Regions from separate parts of the Marinomonas sp. ATLA20 genome, predicted to be linked through region 3. Evidence: predicted binding sites of a transcription regulator. Region 3 holds the regulator's gene; each other region holds the start of a gene.

The links. The regulator sigma-54, encoded in region 3, starts transcription at its own class of promoters, with help from an activator protein. The targets are predictions, from matches to a motif close to TGGCACNNNNNTTGCTNT.
Region 1: the regulator sigma-54 is predicted to act here: its motif matches at 2,665-2,682, upstream of glnL (nitrogen regulation protein NR(II)).
Region 2: the regulator sigma-54 is predicted to act here: its motif matches at 3,409-3,426, upstream of glnK (P-II family nitrogen regulator).

Annotation. Positions count from the first base shown of each region.
Region 1 covers NZ_JBXUKU010000001.1:771,968-776,712, forward strand. Annotated here, with positions in the region: gene ntrC (nitrogen regulation protein NR(I)) at 98-1,531, opposite strand; gene glnL (nitrogen regulation protein NR(II)) at 1,528-2,613, opposite strand; gene glnA (glutamate--ammonia ligase) at 2,947-4,353, opposite strand; gene thiI (tRNA uracil 4-sulfurtransferase ThiI) at 4,707-4,745, shown strand, end outside.
Region 2 covers NZ_JBXUKU010000001.1:902,996-907,740, forward strand. Annotated here, with positions in the region: gene AC2A4J_RS04125 (carbon-nitrogen hydrolase family protein) at 1-1,510, opposite strand, end outside; gene AC2A4J_RS04130 (ammonium transporter) at 1,710-2,975, opposite strand; gene glnK (P-II family nitrogen regulator) at 3,015-3,353, opposite strand; gene AC2A4J_RS04140 (accessory factor UbiK family protein) at 3,846-4,085, shown strand; gene AC2A4J_RS04145 (TIGR02450 family Trp-rich protein) at 4,131-4,346, opposite strand; gene AC2A4J_RS04150 (M16 family metallopeptidase) at 4,547-4,745, shown strand, end outside.
Region 3 covers NZ_JBXUKU010000009.1:69,555-74,299, forward strand. Annotated here, with positions in the region: gene yjgA (ribosome biogenesis factor YjgA) at 1-309, opposite strand, end outside; gene mgtE (magnesium transporter) at 316-1,668, opposite strand; gene AC2A4J_RS15080 (HPr family phosphocarrier protein) at 1,676-1,945, opposite strand; gene ptsN (PTS IIA-like nitrogen regulatory protein PtsN) at 1,955-2,404, opposite strand; gene AC2A4J_RS15090 (RNA polymerase factor sigma-54) at 2,422-3,891, opposite strand; gene lptB (LPS export ABC transporter ATP-binding protein) at 3,970-4,695, opposite strand; gene lptA (lipopolysaccharide transport periplasmic protein LptA) at 4,696-4,745, opposite strand, start outside.

The DNA.
Region 1 (4,745 bases), on a different contig from region 3:
GTCCAAAACAGTAGAAAACTGAGATAATGCAGGCAAATTGCATATAGTTTTGCCTGCATTACATTTTCTTGATTAGCGTTATTTTAATCGCTGAAAATTAGTCTTCATCTTGCTCGGCGTGATCGATATTTAACTCTTTAATTTTGCGAGTTAACGTATTTCGTCCCCAGCCTAGAAGTAACGATGCATCGCGTCGGCGTCCGCCAGTATGTGCTAGCGCTGTTTCTATCATGATGCGCTCAAACTTTGGCACGGCTTGATCGAGAATGCCTTTTTGGCCTGTTGCCAATGTGCTGTCCACCCAATTTTTAAGCGCTTCTTCCCATGATGCAAAGGGTTGTTCGTGAGGAACGGCCGCCAGTAATTCAGGTGGCAAATCCTCCACTAAAACTTCACGTCCAGAAGCCATAACAATCAACCAACGACAAGTGTTTTCTAATTGTCGAACGTTACCAGGCCACTCTAACTGTGTTAGATAGTTTTCGGTTTCTTTGCTGAGTTGTTTCGGTTCCACCGCTAGCTCTTCCGCTGCACGGCTTAGAAAGTGACGGGCAAGCTTTGGAATATCTTCACGACGCTCTGCAAGCTTAGGCAAATGGATGCGAATAACGTTGAGACGGTGAAACAAATCTTCTCGGAATGAACCTTGTTGTACTAAGTTCTCTAAGTTTTGATGCGTGGCTGCAATAATACGAACGTCAACTTTAACAGGTGTGTGACCACCAACACGATAAAACTCACCGTCTGCCAAAACACGTAATAAGCGAGTTTGTGTTTCGGCTGGCATATCACCGATTTCGTCTAAGAAAAGTGTACCGCCATTGGCTTGTTCGAAGCGGCCGCGACGTTGAGTGTTGGCACCCGTGAACGCGCCTTTTTCATGACCGAATAATTCGGACTCGATTAAGTCGTGTGGGATAGCGGCCATGTTTAAAGCGATAAAAGGGTTTGCTGCTCTTGGGCTATGAGTATGCAGTGCTTGTGCTACCAGCTCTTTACCGGTACCAGATTCACCGTTGATTAAAACCGTAATATTTGAGTTAGCAAGTCGACCAATGGCGCGGAAAACCTCCTGCATAGCAGGAGCTTCGCCGATGATTTCTTTATCGACTTCTGGCTCTTCTGCAATATCCATGTTGTCAGTACTGGGTCTTGCATTGCGGTGGTGGAGCATGGCTCGTTTCACCAGACTAACCGCTTCTTCTACATCGAAAGGTTTTGGCAAATATTCAAAGGCACCGCCTTGATAAGAGGCAACAGCACTTTCAAGATCAGAGTGCGCCGTCATAATAATAACGGGTAAATAAGGATGATCTTTTTGCAGTTTTTCGAGTAGCTTTAAGCCGTCCATACCAGGCATACGGATATCACTGATAATGGCGCTTGGTTGCTCTTTATCAATCATGTTGACTAGGTTTTCGGCGGAATCAAATAAACGACATTGGATTCCTTCTTGTTCTAATGTTTTTTCTAGTACCCAGCGAATAGAACGATCGTCATCAACAATCCATACTGTTTCTTCTGCTGTCATGAGTGTTTCTCCTGGTCTTGGACTGTCGTCTCAATGGGAATTAATATATTAAATTCGGTTTTTTTCGGGTAACTGTTACATTCAATAATGCCATGGTGCTGATGAATCACGGATTGCGCGATGGATAGCCCTAAGCCTGTTCCATCGGCTCGTCCACTGACCATGGGATAAAATAGTGTTTTAAGAATGGCTTCTGGTATGCCTGGTCCATTGTCTATAATGCTGATTTTGCATACTAGGCGATGGCGCTTAGAGCCAATGGTGAATTGGCGTAATGCTCGAGTCACCATATGAATGGTTTTATGGCGATTGTCTTCATCATCCAACAGCGCTTGCATGGCGTTTCTAGTGATATTGAGTAAGGCTTGAATCAACTGAGATTCGTCACCGATCAAGTCTGGAATACTTGGATCGTAATCTCGAATCAGTTCAATTTGGTTGTCTGTTTCGACTGAAATAAGCTGTCTAACACGCTCAATAACCTTGTGAATATTGAGAGGCTTGTTTTTAGGTAATTGTCTAGGACCTAATAAGCGGTCAACAAGGTCGCGTAACCGATCTGACTCTTCAATGATGACTTGTGTGTAATCGTTTAGCGCTTCGTCTGTGAAAGCGCGACTAATTAATTGTGCCGCGCCACGAATACCACCTAATGGGTTTTTAATTTCATGTGCCAAGCCTCGCACCAGCTCTTTGCTGCTTTCATGGTTCGCTATAATCTCGTCTTCTTGAGAGATGCGCTTCATTCTATCGCGGGGGTACAGCTCTATAATGAGGCTTTCAGTTTCATTCGATGTGCCCATAACAGGCGTGACGGTATAGTCACAAAAAAGCTTTCTGTTATTGCTGCTCTCTATTTCTGCCTCTCGCTTAGTGAAAGGGTGGCCAGATTTTATTGCGGCATAAAGGGCCTGAATGCTTTCTTCGTTTTCACGAAAAGCGGCGCCAATGTCATTGCCATAAATTCGGCGTCGGCTGACCGCCAATAGCATTTCAGCTGCAGGATTTAGATACTCGATCTCAAGTTTGTCGTTCAATTGAACAACTGCAGTGGATAAATGGTCGATTAATAAACTATACACAGACAGTGCCTCTCTATTGACTACTGCTTTTTATGATTTCCTTTAATAACAGTTGCAAAAAGCGAACCAACATTGGGCAGTCCGAGATAGCGTATTTATTAAGGTCTTTGTATTCACTAAAAAAAGTTCTATGCACAATTATAGTGCATGTCGGTAATGGTGTTTCTTTTCGTGCAAAAAAAGTTGTGCATTAAAAAGCTGTGCAAAAAAGTTGTGCATTAAAAGCCATACAAAAAAATCTACAAATGCGAGCAACAAAACAGGGCTAAAATGTTAGAGAAAAAAAAGCCTCGAACAAGGTCGAGGCTTTCGTATTTACTTAGCGATTAAGTATTAAGCGCTGTAGTAAAGTTCAAACTCAAGTGGGTGAGTCGTCATAGAAACGCGACGAGCTTCGCCAGTTTTAAGTTCGATGTAAGCATCGATCATGTCGTCAGAGAATACGCCGCCTTGAGTCAAGAACGTGCGATCTTCGTCTAGGCACTTAAGTGCTTCTTCTAGGCTGCTAGCAACCTGTGGAATCGCATGAGCTTCTTCAGCTGGAAGGTCGTACAAATCTTTGTCTGCAGCATCGCCAGGGTGAATCTTGTTTTTGATACCATCGATACCAGCCATCAACATAGCTGCAAATGCTAGGTATGGGTTAGCGGTTGGATCAGGGAAACGAGCTTCAATACGTTTGCCTTTAGGGCTTGCAACGTATGGGATACGAATAGAAGCAGAACGGTTACGTGCAGAGTATGCAAGCATTACAGGAGCTTCGAAGTGAGGAACAAGACGCTTATAAGAGTTCGTTGAAGCATTAGTGAACGCGTTCAATGCTTTAGCGTGCTTGATGATACCACCGATGTAGTAAAGCGCCATTTCAGATAGACCAGCGTATTGATCACCAGCGAATTGGTTTTCACCGTTTTTCCAGAAAGACTGGTGAACGTGCATACCAGAACCGTTGTCACCAACGATTGGTTTAGGCATGAAAGTCGCAGTTTTGCCGTAAGCGTGAGCAACGTTGTGTACACAGTACTTAAGAATTTGAACTTCATCCGCTTTCTTAACTAGAGTGTTGAATTTAACACCGATTTCGTTTTGACCAGCGGTTGCTACTTCGTGGTGATGAACTTCAATAACCAAGCCCATTGTTTCCATAGCGCCACACATAGCGCCACGTAAATCGTGGTGAGAATCAACTGGTGGTACAGGGAAGTAGCCGCCTTTTACGAAAGGACGGTGACCCATGTTGCCGCCTTCAAATTTCTTATTTGAAGACCAAGCTGCTTCTTCAGAGTTGATCTCTACAGAACAACCTGACATGTCTGTTTTCCATTTAACATCATCAAAGATGAAAAATTCAGGCTCTGGACCAAAGAAAGCTGTGTCGCCAAGACCAGTCGACTTAAGGAACTCTTCTGCACGAAGGGCAACAGAGCGTGGGTCACGGTCATAGCCTTGCATAGTAGAAGGTTCGATGATGTTACAACGAACAATAACAGTTGATTCTTCAGTGAAAGGATCGATGATAGCTGTATCGTCCTGAGGCATCATGATCATGTCTGATTCGTTAATGCCTTTCCAACCAGCGATGGATGAACCATCAAACATTTGGCCGTTTTCGAAAAACTCTTCGTCTACCGTAATAGCTGGAATCGTTACGTGTTGTTCTTTACCTTTAAAATCGGTAAAGCGAAGGTCAACCCACTTCGCATCATGCTCAGCAATCAAGGCAAGGGTCTTGTTTGACATAGTTGTTCTCCAGTCGTAGTTAAAGCGAAATTATTTTTCGTTGTAAAAGGGGCTTTAATATTTAATACAAAGCGCCATTTGTCGAGTTATTTATCAAGCAGATAGTAAGCATAACTTGTGCCAGAAATCTGTGCGAGGTAATAAATGCTTATATTACAATGAGATAGAGTTTTTAAGATTAATATCGAGCTTAATGGTGGCCAAAAAGAAGCGTGCAAAAAGTCAGATTGCACCATAACGGTGCCTAAATTCGATATTTTGTTCATTGTTGGTGCGAATTTAGCGTTTTCGTATCGACTGTCTTTTCTTTATACTATGCGCCTTCCCAATATCCGGTATAAATCACAACCCCTATGAAATTTATTGTTAAGTTTTTTGCAGAAATCACCATT
Region 2 (4,745 bases), on a different contig from region 3:
CTGAGTAAAGGTCGGTACGACGATCTTTTAGGTTGTTTACCGAGCCTTCGCTACGAGTCAATTTTAGCTTGTCTAAATCCAAATCAGAGAACATGATCATTTCTGTGTTTGGTGTGGTTTCTGCCATCACAGCATCGTGCGGATAAGAGAAGTCAGAAGGCGAAAATACAGAACTTTGCGCATACTGAATGTCTAGGTTTTCCACTTGTGGAAGGTTGCCACAGCTACCGCAAATAACCACATAACATTCGTTTTCAATGGCGCGTGCTTGAGCACAACGACGTACGCGCAAGTAACCGTTTTTCGTGTCTGTCCAGAATGGTACAAATAAAATATCCATGTCTTGTTCAGCCAATAGACGGCCCAATTCAGGGAATTCCACATCGTAACAAATCAAGATGCCTACACGGCCTGCATCGGTATTGAAAACGCGCAATTCGTTACCACCTTCAATCACCCAGTCACGGCGTTCATGAGGGGTAATGTGAATTTTCTTTTGCTCTTCCACAGTTCCGTCACGGCGACATAAGTAGCTGACGTTATACACAGTCTCGTCTTCGATTACAGGCATGGAGCCGGTGATGACGTTGATATTATAGCTGACAGCGAACTGAGACATTTCATTGATAAAGCGTTCAGTGAAGCTCGCTAAAAAGCGGATGGCCTCGGTTTGGTTGCTTTGATCAGGGCTTAGTCCAATCAGTGGTGCATTGAAGAATTCAGGGAATAAAACAAAGTCACTTTTATAATCGGATACCGCGTCGATAAAGTATTCGACTTGCTTCAATAACTCGTCAACGCTTTCGACTTCACGCATTTGCCACTGAATGGCTCCGATACGCACTTGCGTTTTACGTGAGCGAATCACGTTGGTATCAGGTTCAAAGAAGATATTTTTCCATTCCAGTAAAGTTGCGTAGCCTTGGGACTTTTCATCTTCCGGCATGTAACGTTTTAGCAAGCGAGTGACTTGGAAATCGTTTGATAGTTGGAAGGTCAGAATCGGATCGTAAATTTTACGTTCGCGCACCGCTTCTAAATATTCCGCAGCGCTCATTTCATGGGCGTGCTCGTGATAATTTGGAATACGGCCGCCGGCCAAAATGGCGCGTAAATTATGTTGGCGACAAAGGTCTTTTCTGGCTTCGTATAATCGGCGACCAAGGCGATAACCTCGATATTCAGGGGCAATCAACGCGTCCAAGCCATACATGGCATCACCACGAGCATCGTTTAGAACATTCTCTTTTTGGTCGATAAGATCGTCATACGTATGCGGGTTACTGAAGCGCTGATAGCTGACTTGTACTGATAACGCTAAGCCGACAATTTTACCGTGATCTTCTAGACAAATTTGTCCTTCAGGAAAATCTTTGATCAATTTATGAATCGTGTGTTCAGGCCATGAGCCACCAATATCATGATAAACCTTATCCATTAGTACTTTTACTTCTTCGTAATCGCTATTGGTCAGGTTGCGTATCGTTAAATGTAGATCGTCGTGCTGCATGTTGGCCTCTGTAAATCGGTCTTATGTATTAGCCATGATACCGTTTATCTGTGTCAGTAAGTAGGAGATTGTGAGTCAGTATCATGTCGATTGAATAGTGATGAGGGCGTAAAGCATTAACTCAATAGTGTTAGCAAAAGAAAACCCCCGCCAAGGCGAGGGTTTGTATTTTAAAACGCTAAGCTTTTAAGAAAAGCGATTAGCTCTTTTTAAACTCTGGGTACGCTTCCATACCACATTCAGAGAAATCTACACCTTCGTATTCTTCTTCTTCGCTTACACGAACACCCATGATGGCTTTGATGATTAACCAAACCACTAGGCTAGAAACGAATACCCAAACGAAGATAGTAAGCGCGCCGGCAATTTGTCCGCCGAACGTTGTGCCATCGTTCGTTAGTGGCACAGCTAGCAAGCCCCAAAGACCAACCACACCGTGAACAGAGATTGCGCCCACTGGATCATCGATTTTAAGCTTGTCTAGAGTCAAGATAGACACAACAACAATCAAACCACCAACCAGACCGATTAGAGTAGCACCTAGAGCTGACGGTGTATCAGGACCTGCCGTGATTGCTACCAAGCCAGCAAGTACGCCGTTTAGAAGCATGGTTAGATCGGCTTTACCGAATAAGATGCGAGCAAGGATAAGTGCACCGATAGCGCCACCCGCTGCTGCAGCGTTAGTGTTCAAGAACACCATGGCAACAGAGTTAGCACTAGCGATATCGCCAAGTTTTAGTACAGAACCGCCGTTGAATCCAAACCAACCCAACCAAAGGATCAAAGTACCTAATGTCGCAAGTGGAAGGTTAGCACCAGGAATAGCGCGAACTTCACCGTTTGGACCGTACTTGCCTTTACGAGCGCCAAGTACCAATACACCAGCTAGTGCAGCAGAAGCACCGGCCATGTGAACGATACCAGAACCTGCAAAGTCAGTGAAACCAAGGTCACCAAGGCTAAACATACCGAATACAGAACCGCCACCCCAAGTCCAGTTACCTTCCATTGGGTAGATGAAACCTGTCATAACAACAGCAAATACTAGGAAAGCCCAAAGTTTCATACGTTCAGCAACCGCACCAGATACGATAGACATTGCTGTTGCAACGAACACAACTTGGAAGAAGAAATCAGAAGCGCCAGAGTAGATTGCGCCGCCTTCGAATCCGCCTTCACGACCAGCGAAGTCAGTTAAAGTAGAAGCCACATCGACGTCTTGAATACCAGTAAGGAACCAGTCACCGCCGTACATGATGGCGTAACCACAAACTAGGTACATAACACAAGAAATGGCAAACAAAGCCACGTTTTTAGTAAGAATTTCAGTGGTGTTTTTAGCACGTACTAGACCCGCTTCTAACATGGCAAATCCTGCTGCCATCCACATAACCAGCGCGCCACACACCAAGAAGTAAAAGGTGTCCATCGCATATTGTAAGTGAAAAATTTGATCTTGCATGTTTCGCCCCCCTAAAGGCTTGTATAAATCGAGCAGTGATTAAACTGCTTCTACACCAGTCTCACCGGTACGAATACGAACCGCTTGTTCAAGGTTAACGATAAAGATCTTACCGTCGCCGATTTTGCCAGTGTTTGCTGCGCCAGTGATGGCTTCAACTACTTGGTCGGTCATATCGTCCGCAATGGCAAGTTCGATTTTTACCTTAGGTAAAAAATCCACTACATATTCAGCGCCGCGGTATAGTTCTGTGTGGCCTTTTTGACGTCCGAAACCTTTTACTTCTGTTACGGTGATACCTTGAACGCCGATTTCAGAAAGTGCTTCTCGAACATCATCGAGTTTAAATGGCTTGATGATGGCAGTTATAAGCTTCATACCCACTGTCTCCTTAAAAAGTCAGTTTTATTGTCGTATCGCAGGTACTTAGCTCTATTCAATATGCGTGCCACATATGGGGATGCCCTTATAACAATGGCTTTGTAAGGATTTTGTCGACTTTACGAAATTAAAAAGAGCCGTGTATCGCTTTAATTAGTGCGGCATATTGGGTTGTTGCTATAAGTTGCTGCATTAAGTTGGTGCGAATATAGCGTTTTTACGAGAAAGAAAATGAGCGATTGCGGTTATCTTGTTGGTTTTAATTGAAAAATAGACTCGCAACATGAGAATAGGATGTGCGCTTTAGTGAGAGGGGGGCTTTAATAGAAACGACAATGTTTGAGTTTACGCACACAAAAGAGGCAATAAAATCGACTTGAGTGTTAATAAAAAGGGCAGTGTTACACAAGATGTTCACCAAGATCCCTTGTTAGCGCCTTAGTTAGGCTTTTATACTAATGTATTGTAAACGCAGAAAAAGAGACTCGTATGATTGATCAATTTATAAAGCAGCTTGGAACCGGTCTAGGTCAAGCCGCAGAAACATTAGGTAAACTACCAAAAGAAGAAATTCAGGCTCAGCTTCATCAGGTCGCACAGAATACCTTAACGAAAATGGATTTGGTGACCCGCGAAGAGTTTGAAGTGCAAGCATCGATGTTAGCCAAATACCGTGAAAAGCTGGCTGTGCTAGAAGCGCGTTTAAACGAGCTAGAGAAAAACGACTGATCTGATCACCGTGTAGTCGAGATTTGGAAAGCTCGCTTATTTGAGCTATTTCCAACCTTGAAGCCAATCGTCTGGCGACGCTAGCGTTTGCCAAGGCAAGTAATACTGATTTTTGTTGATGACGGCTTCAAGCACACATTCTACGACGATGTCGTCTTCATCACGAATCAGTTTAGTGACAATGAAATGCTTCTCTTTTTGTTGTGGCGATGTGGACGTCCACTTCGATAGCAGAAGCTTATTGGGGTTGAGTTTTTTCACCTATAGATTCCTCGTGTGTATTTTGTATTGTATACGTGCATTATGGATAATTGGATTGTTTGGCGATCCTAAGGAGGAATACAAAAAGCTTAATTTCAAGTTAAATTTTACAAGTATTACAGGAAAAAATACGTAACTTTGCCACTTTTTGGCATAATAACAGTGACTATAAAATCATATGGAATATGTAAGGAAAAATTATGCCAAATGGATATTGGGCAGTGATTGGAGCTACAGTACTTCTTTCTGCGTGTACGAACACTTCTAATGATACACCTCCCTTCGAGCGTTATACCTTAGCTAATGGCATGGAAGTGCTAATTTGGCCCAATAGTAACTCTCAGTCTAATAACGAGGTTGATATGAATCTTGTTATTAAAGTAGGTAGTGAAGACGAGC
Region 3 (4,745 bases):
TAGCTTGTTGTAAGCGGCAGAGGTGGAATCAAACAATGCTACGCGATGCGCTATGGCTTCGTGGTCTTCTGTGCGCATTACCTTGCCGATGTATTGAAGGTGTCTTCTCATGGCTTCGTGTTTTTTGATTCGGCCAGCTTCAACGAATGCTTCGCGCAATGTGTCAGACATTTCTACTTTTTTAAGTTGGTTTTTGCTTAAGGCAAGTAGTTTTTTACCAAGATCTTGCAGGGCTTCCATTTCACGCTTGATCTGGGTTTTGCTCTTAGGGATTTCGTCTTCGTTTTCATATTGATCAAAGTCTGTCATGGGAACCTATATTAGAAAAATAGTAGCGAGACCAAGGAAGGATAAGAATCCAACCACGTCGGTCACGGTAGTCAAAATTACGCTGCCTGCAAGGGCAGGGTCGATGCCAATTTTTTTCAGCAAAATCGGCAGAAGTGTACCAGTGGTGGCTGCAAATAGCAGATTTATTATGATAGCTCCCGCAATGATATAGGCAATCTTGATGTTGTCAAACCAAAGTGCGGTGAGCGCGGCAATAACGGTTGCCCAAAGTAGGCCGTTAATGAGCCCAACAATAAGTTCTCTGTTGAGTAGCCAACGGGTGTTGGTGGAACCAATTTGGTTGAGTGCGATACCACGAATGACCAGAGTGAGTACTTGTGATCCGGCAATGCCGCCCATGCTGGCAACAATGGGCATGAGTATGGCGAGTGCGACAACTTGGTCCAGAGTGTCTTGGAATAAACCTATTACATACGATGCGGTGAAGGCTGTTATTAGGTTTATACCAAGCCACACTGCACGTCGCTTGGTGGTTTTCATGATAGGGGCGAAAGTATCTTCGTCGTCATCAAGACCCGCCATGCTTAACATGGAGTGTTCGGCTTCATCACGGATAACGTCAACAACGTCATCGATGGTAATACGGCCAAGTAATTTTTTGGTTTTTCCATCAATGACGGGAGCGGAAACCAAGTCCATCTTTTCAAAAAGTTGTGCTACTTCGCTGGCTTGGGTTTCTGCGTCAATAACAGTAAATTCGGTCTCCATGATATCGCGCACTGTGGCGTTGATGTCAGAGACTAATAGTGTGGTCAGGGGCAAGGTGCCTAGCAAGCGATCAGAGCGGCTGACAACAAGTAGGCTGTCTGTCATGTCTGGTAGAGAGTTGTGTCTGCGTAGGTAGCGAAACACCAGGTCGACGGTGATATTCGGACGTATGGTGATGGTGTCCGTGTTCATCAAGCCGCCGGCAGAATCTTCCGAGTAGCTTAATAGTGCTTCAACTCTTGTTCTGTCTTGCGTCGTCATGGACGCAAGCACTTCTTTTACTATTTTTTCTGGTAGATGTTGTAGTAAATCGGCAAGGTCATCGCTTTCAAAATGTTCGGATACGGCGATTAATCGCTCTGTATCCATGTTTTTCATGAATTGTACGCCAATATCTTCGCTCAGATATTGCAGTACTTCGCCTTCATTTTTGGCTTCAATTAGCTCCCAAAGAAGCTTACGTTCTTTGGGAGGGGAGGACTCTAATAGGCGAGCAACGTCCTGAGCTGGCAAAGCGCCGTTAAGTAAATAACGGATTTGCATGGTGGCACCAGATTCGAGCGATTCGGTGACCGTTTGCAGGTGGTTAAGCGTGTTTTGCTCTGACATTGATTCCTTACTCGTCTTCACCAAAACGATTGTTAATTAATTCTATCACCGCTTTAATTGCGTCGTTTTCATCTTCACCGTTGGTTTTGACACGAATTTCAGTGCCTTTGCCAGCGGCCAGCATCATCATGGCCATAATGCTTTTTCCATCAACATTGCGGCCTTCTTTTTCTATGGTGATGTCGCAAGAGAAACGAGAGGTTGTTTCAACCAGCTTGCCCGCTGCGCGAGCATGCAAGCCCAGTTTGTTTATGATTGTGACGGACTCTTCCTGCATGCTTATTACCTATATTAATGAGTCAAATATATTGAATAGTTCTTCACTGCTTTGTGCCGCACGTAATTTATCCAGTGATTCTGGAGATTGTGCTAACTCAGCGATTTGAGCCAATGTAGAAAGGTGTTGATCGCATTCTTGAGGTGGCACAATCAGCGCAAATATTAGGTCGACCGCTCGTTTATCGATAGAGTCAAAATCAATTGGAGTTTGCAGTGACATGACAACGATAGCTGTGTGGTTTGCCGACTCTAGACGACAATGCGGAATGGCAATGCCATTACCAATGCCTGTACTGCCTAGTTTTTCTCGGCCAAGTAGTGCGTCATAGATTTCTTCGTTGTTGCAATGAAGGCGGTTGGAAGCGACTTCAGCAAGGCTCTCAAGGACGCGTTTCTTACTAACAATGTCTTGTTTTGCGAGAACAAGTTCTGCTTTTAATAATGATTTCAAGGACATGATAAAATGGTATCCGTTTAGATCAGTCGTTTTCGTTCATTGGAAGGAGGGATGTTCATCGCCTCTCGATATTTGGCTACAGTACGTCGCGCAACCTGTATGCCTTGGTCTGCTAAAATAGCCGCTAGCTTGTTATCACTTAATGGCTTTTTCGCTGGTTCATCTGACACAAGCTTCTTAATCATAGCTCGTATTGCGGTAGAAGAACATTCTCCTCCAGAGGCGGTATTCACGTGGCTGGAGAAAAAATATTTAAGCTCAAAAATACCTTTTGGTGTGTGCATGTATTTTTGCGTCGTCACCCGTGAAATGGTTGACTCATGCATACCCACTTCTTCTGCAACATCATGAAGCACCATGGGTTTCATGGCTTCTTCACCGAGTTCGAAAAAATCAATTTGTCGACTTACAATGCAGCTGGCCACTTTCAATAATGTTTCGTTGCGGCTCTGCAAGCTCTTCATGAACCATTTTGCTTCTTGAAGAGAGGTTTTGATGTAAGTGGCGTCTTCTGTAGTTGCCGCTGTGCTCGCCATCGCAGAATAGGTTTCATTGATTTTGATTGGCGGTAGGGCGTCGTTGTTTAGCTCAACTTGCCATACACCATGACGCTTTTTCACTGAAACATCAGGAATGACGTAATCTGTATCATCTGCGTCGATCACTGAACCTGGGCGCGGGTTAAGCTGTTGAATCAAGTTGACGACTTCTTTTAGCGCTTCGTCTTTTAGTTTTGTCTTGCGGCTCAGTTGTGCGAAATCTCTATTACCTAATAGTGGCAGGTAATGGTCAATAAGGTTGTACGTGCTTTTGTAAAGTGGATGACTCTGGAAGGCTTCTAGTTGTACTAGAAGGCAGTCGCGTAGGTCGATTGAGCATACGCCAACAGGGTCGAAGCGTTGCAGTCTATGTTGCACAGCAATGACTTCTTCTATTTCTAGGTCTTCTAATTCGATGCCAAGGGACTCACAAATGTCATCGGTAGAAATGCTTAAGTAGCCATCAGGTTGAACGCATTCAATAATGGCATAAGCAATTTCAATGTCACGGTCTGACATGTGAGTTAAGTTCAATTGCCAAATTAGATGGTCTTGGATACTTTCAGCTGGAGCGTTGCGACTTTCGAAGTCTCCGTCACCTTCATAACTATTGTGATCACTGACAGCAGCAGAACTTTGATAGGTGTCATCCCAGTTACTATCGATAGATAGTTCTTCGGGGATGCTTTCAGTCCACTCTGATTCAACGCGTGCTTCTTCGTTGTTATCGACGGTTGTCTCAGGGGCACTTTTGGATTCTATGCTGGCTGGTATTTCGTTATGCAGTTGTTCGTCGTCGTCTAGCTCAAGCAGCGGGTTAGATTCAAGGAATTCGTGTATTTCTTGTTTTAAATCCAACGTAGAAAGCTGCAGCAAGCGAATAGCCTGTTGCAGTTGAGGCGTCATTGTCAGCTGTTGGCCGAGCTTTAATTGTAAAGACTGCTTCATAGAGCAACTCTTTCTTCTAATTGAATGAATTGGAATGAGTTGTGCATACTACTCCCTTTCTACAGCAATGATAAGGGGTTACAGACGGAAGTCGTCACCTAAATAGACCTTTTTGACTTGTTCATTGTTAATGACGGTATTGGCGTCACCGGATGCAATAATGTAACCATTGCCAACAATGTAAGCTTTGTCACAGATGTCTAGAGTCTCTCTGACATTATGGTCGGTAATTAGAACGCCGATTCCACTCTCTTGGAGGTGTTTAATAATGTGCTTTATATCTCCGACCGAAATCGGGTCTACGCCAGCAAAGGGTTCATCAAGTAAGATGAATTTTGGGTTCATCGCAACGGCTCTGGCTATTTCTACTCTGCGTCTTTCTCCGCCTGATAATGCCATGCCTAGGTTGGTGCGAATATGAGTAATGTGAAACTCTTCAAGAAGTTCTTCCAGTCGCTCATTTTGTTGTGCTTTTGTTAGTTCTTTGCGTGTTTCTAAGATGGCTAGAATGTTGTCTTCAACGGTCATCTTACGAAAAATTGATGCTTCTTGTGGAAGGTAGCCGATGCCTTTTTGCGCACGTGTATGCATAGCATCGCCAGTCACATCGACACCGTCAATAAAAACGCCACCCGCATCATTTGTCACCATGCCTACGATCATATAAAAACATGTTGTTTTGCCTGCGCCATTTGGGCCTAGTAACCCAACAGCTTCGCCAGATTCAACCGAGATAGATACATCCTTTACGACTTGGCGTTTTTTGTAGCTTTTTGCAAGGTGTTTTGCTTCTAATAGTGCCATCTATTTTTTCGTCTCAGGTGCTGGTTCGTTTTGTGGCGCTTGTGGTTGTA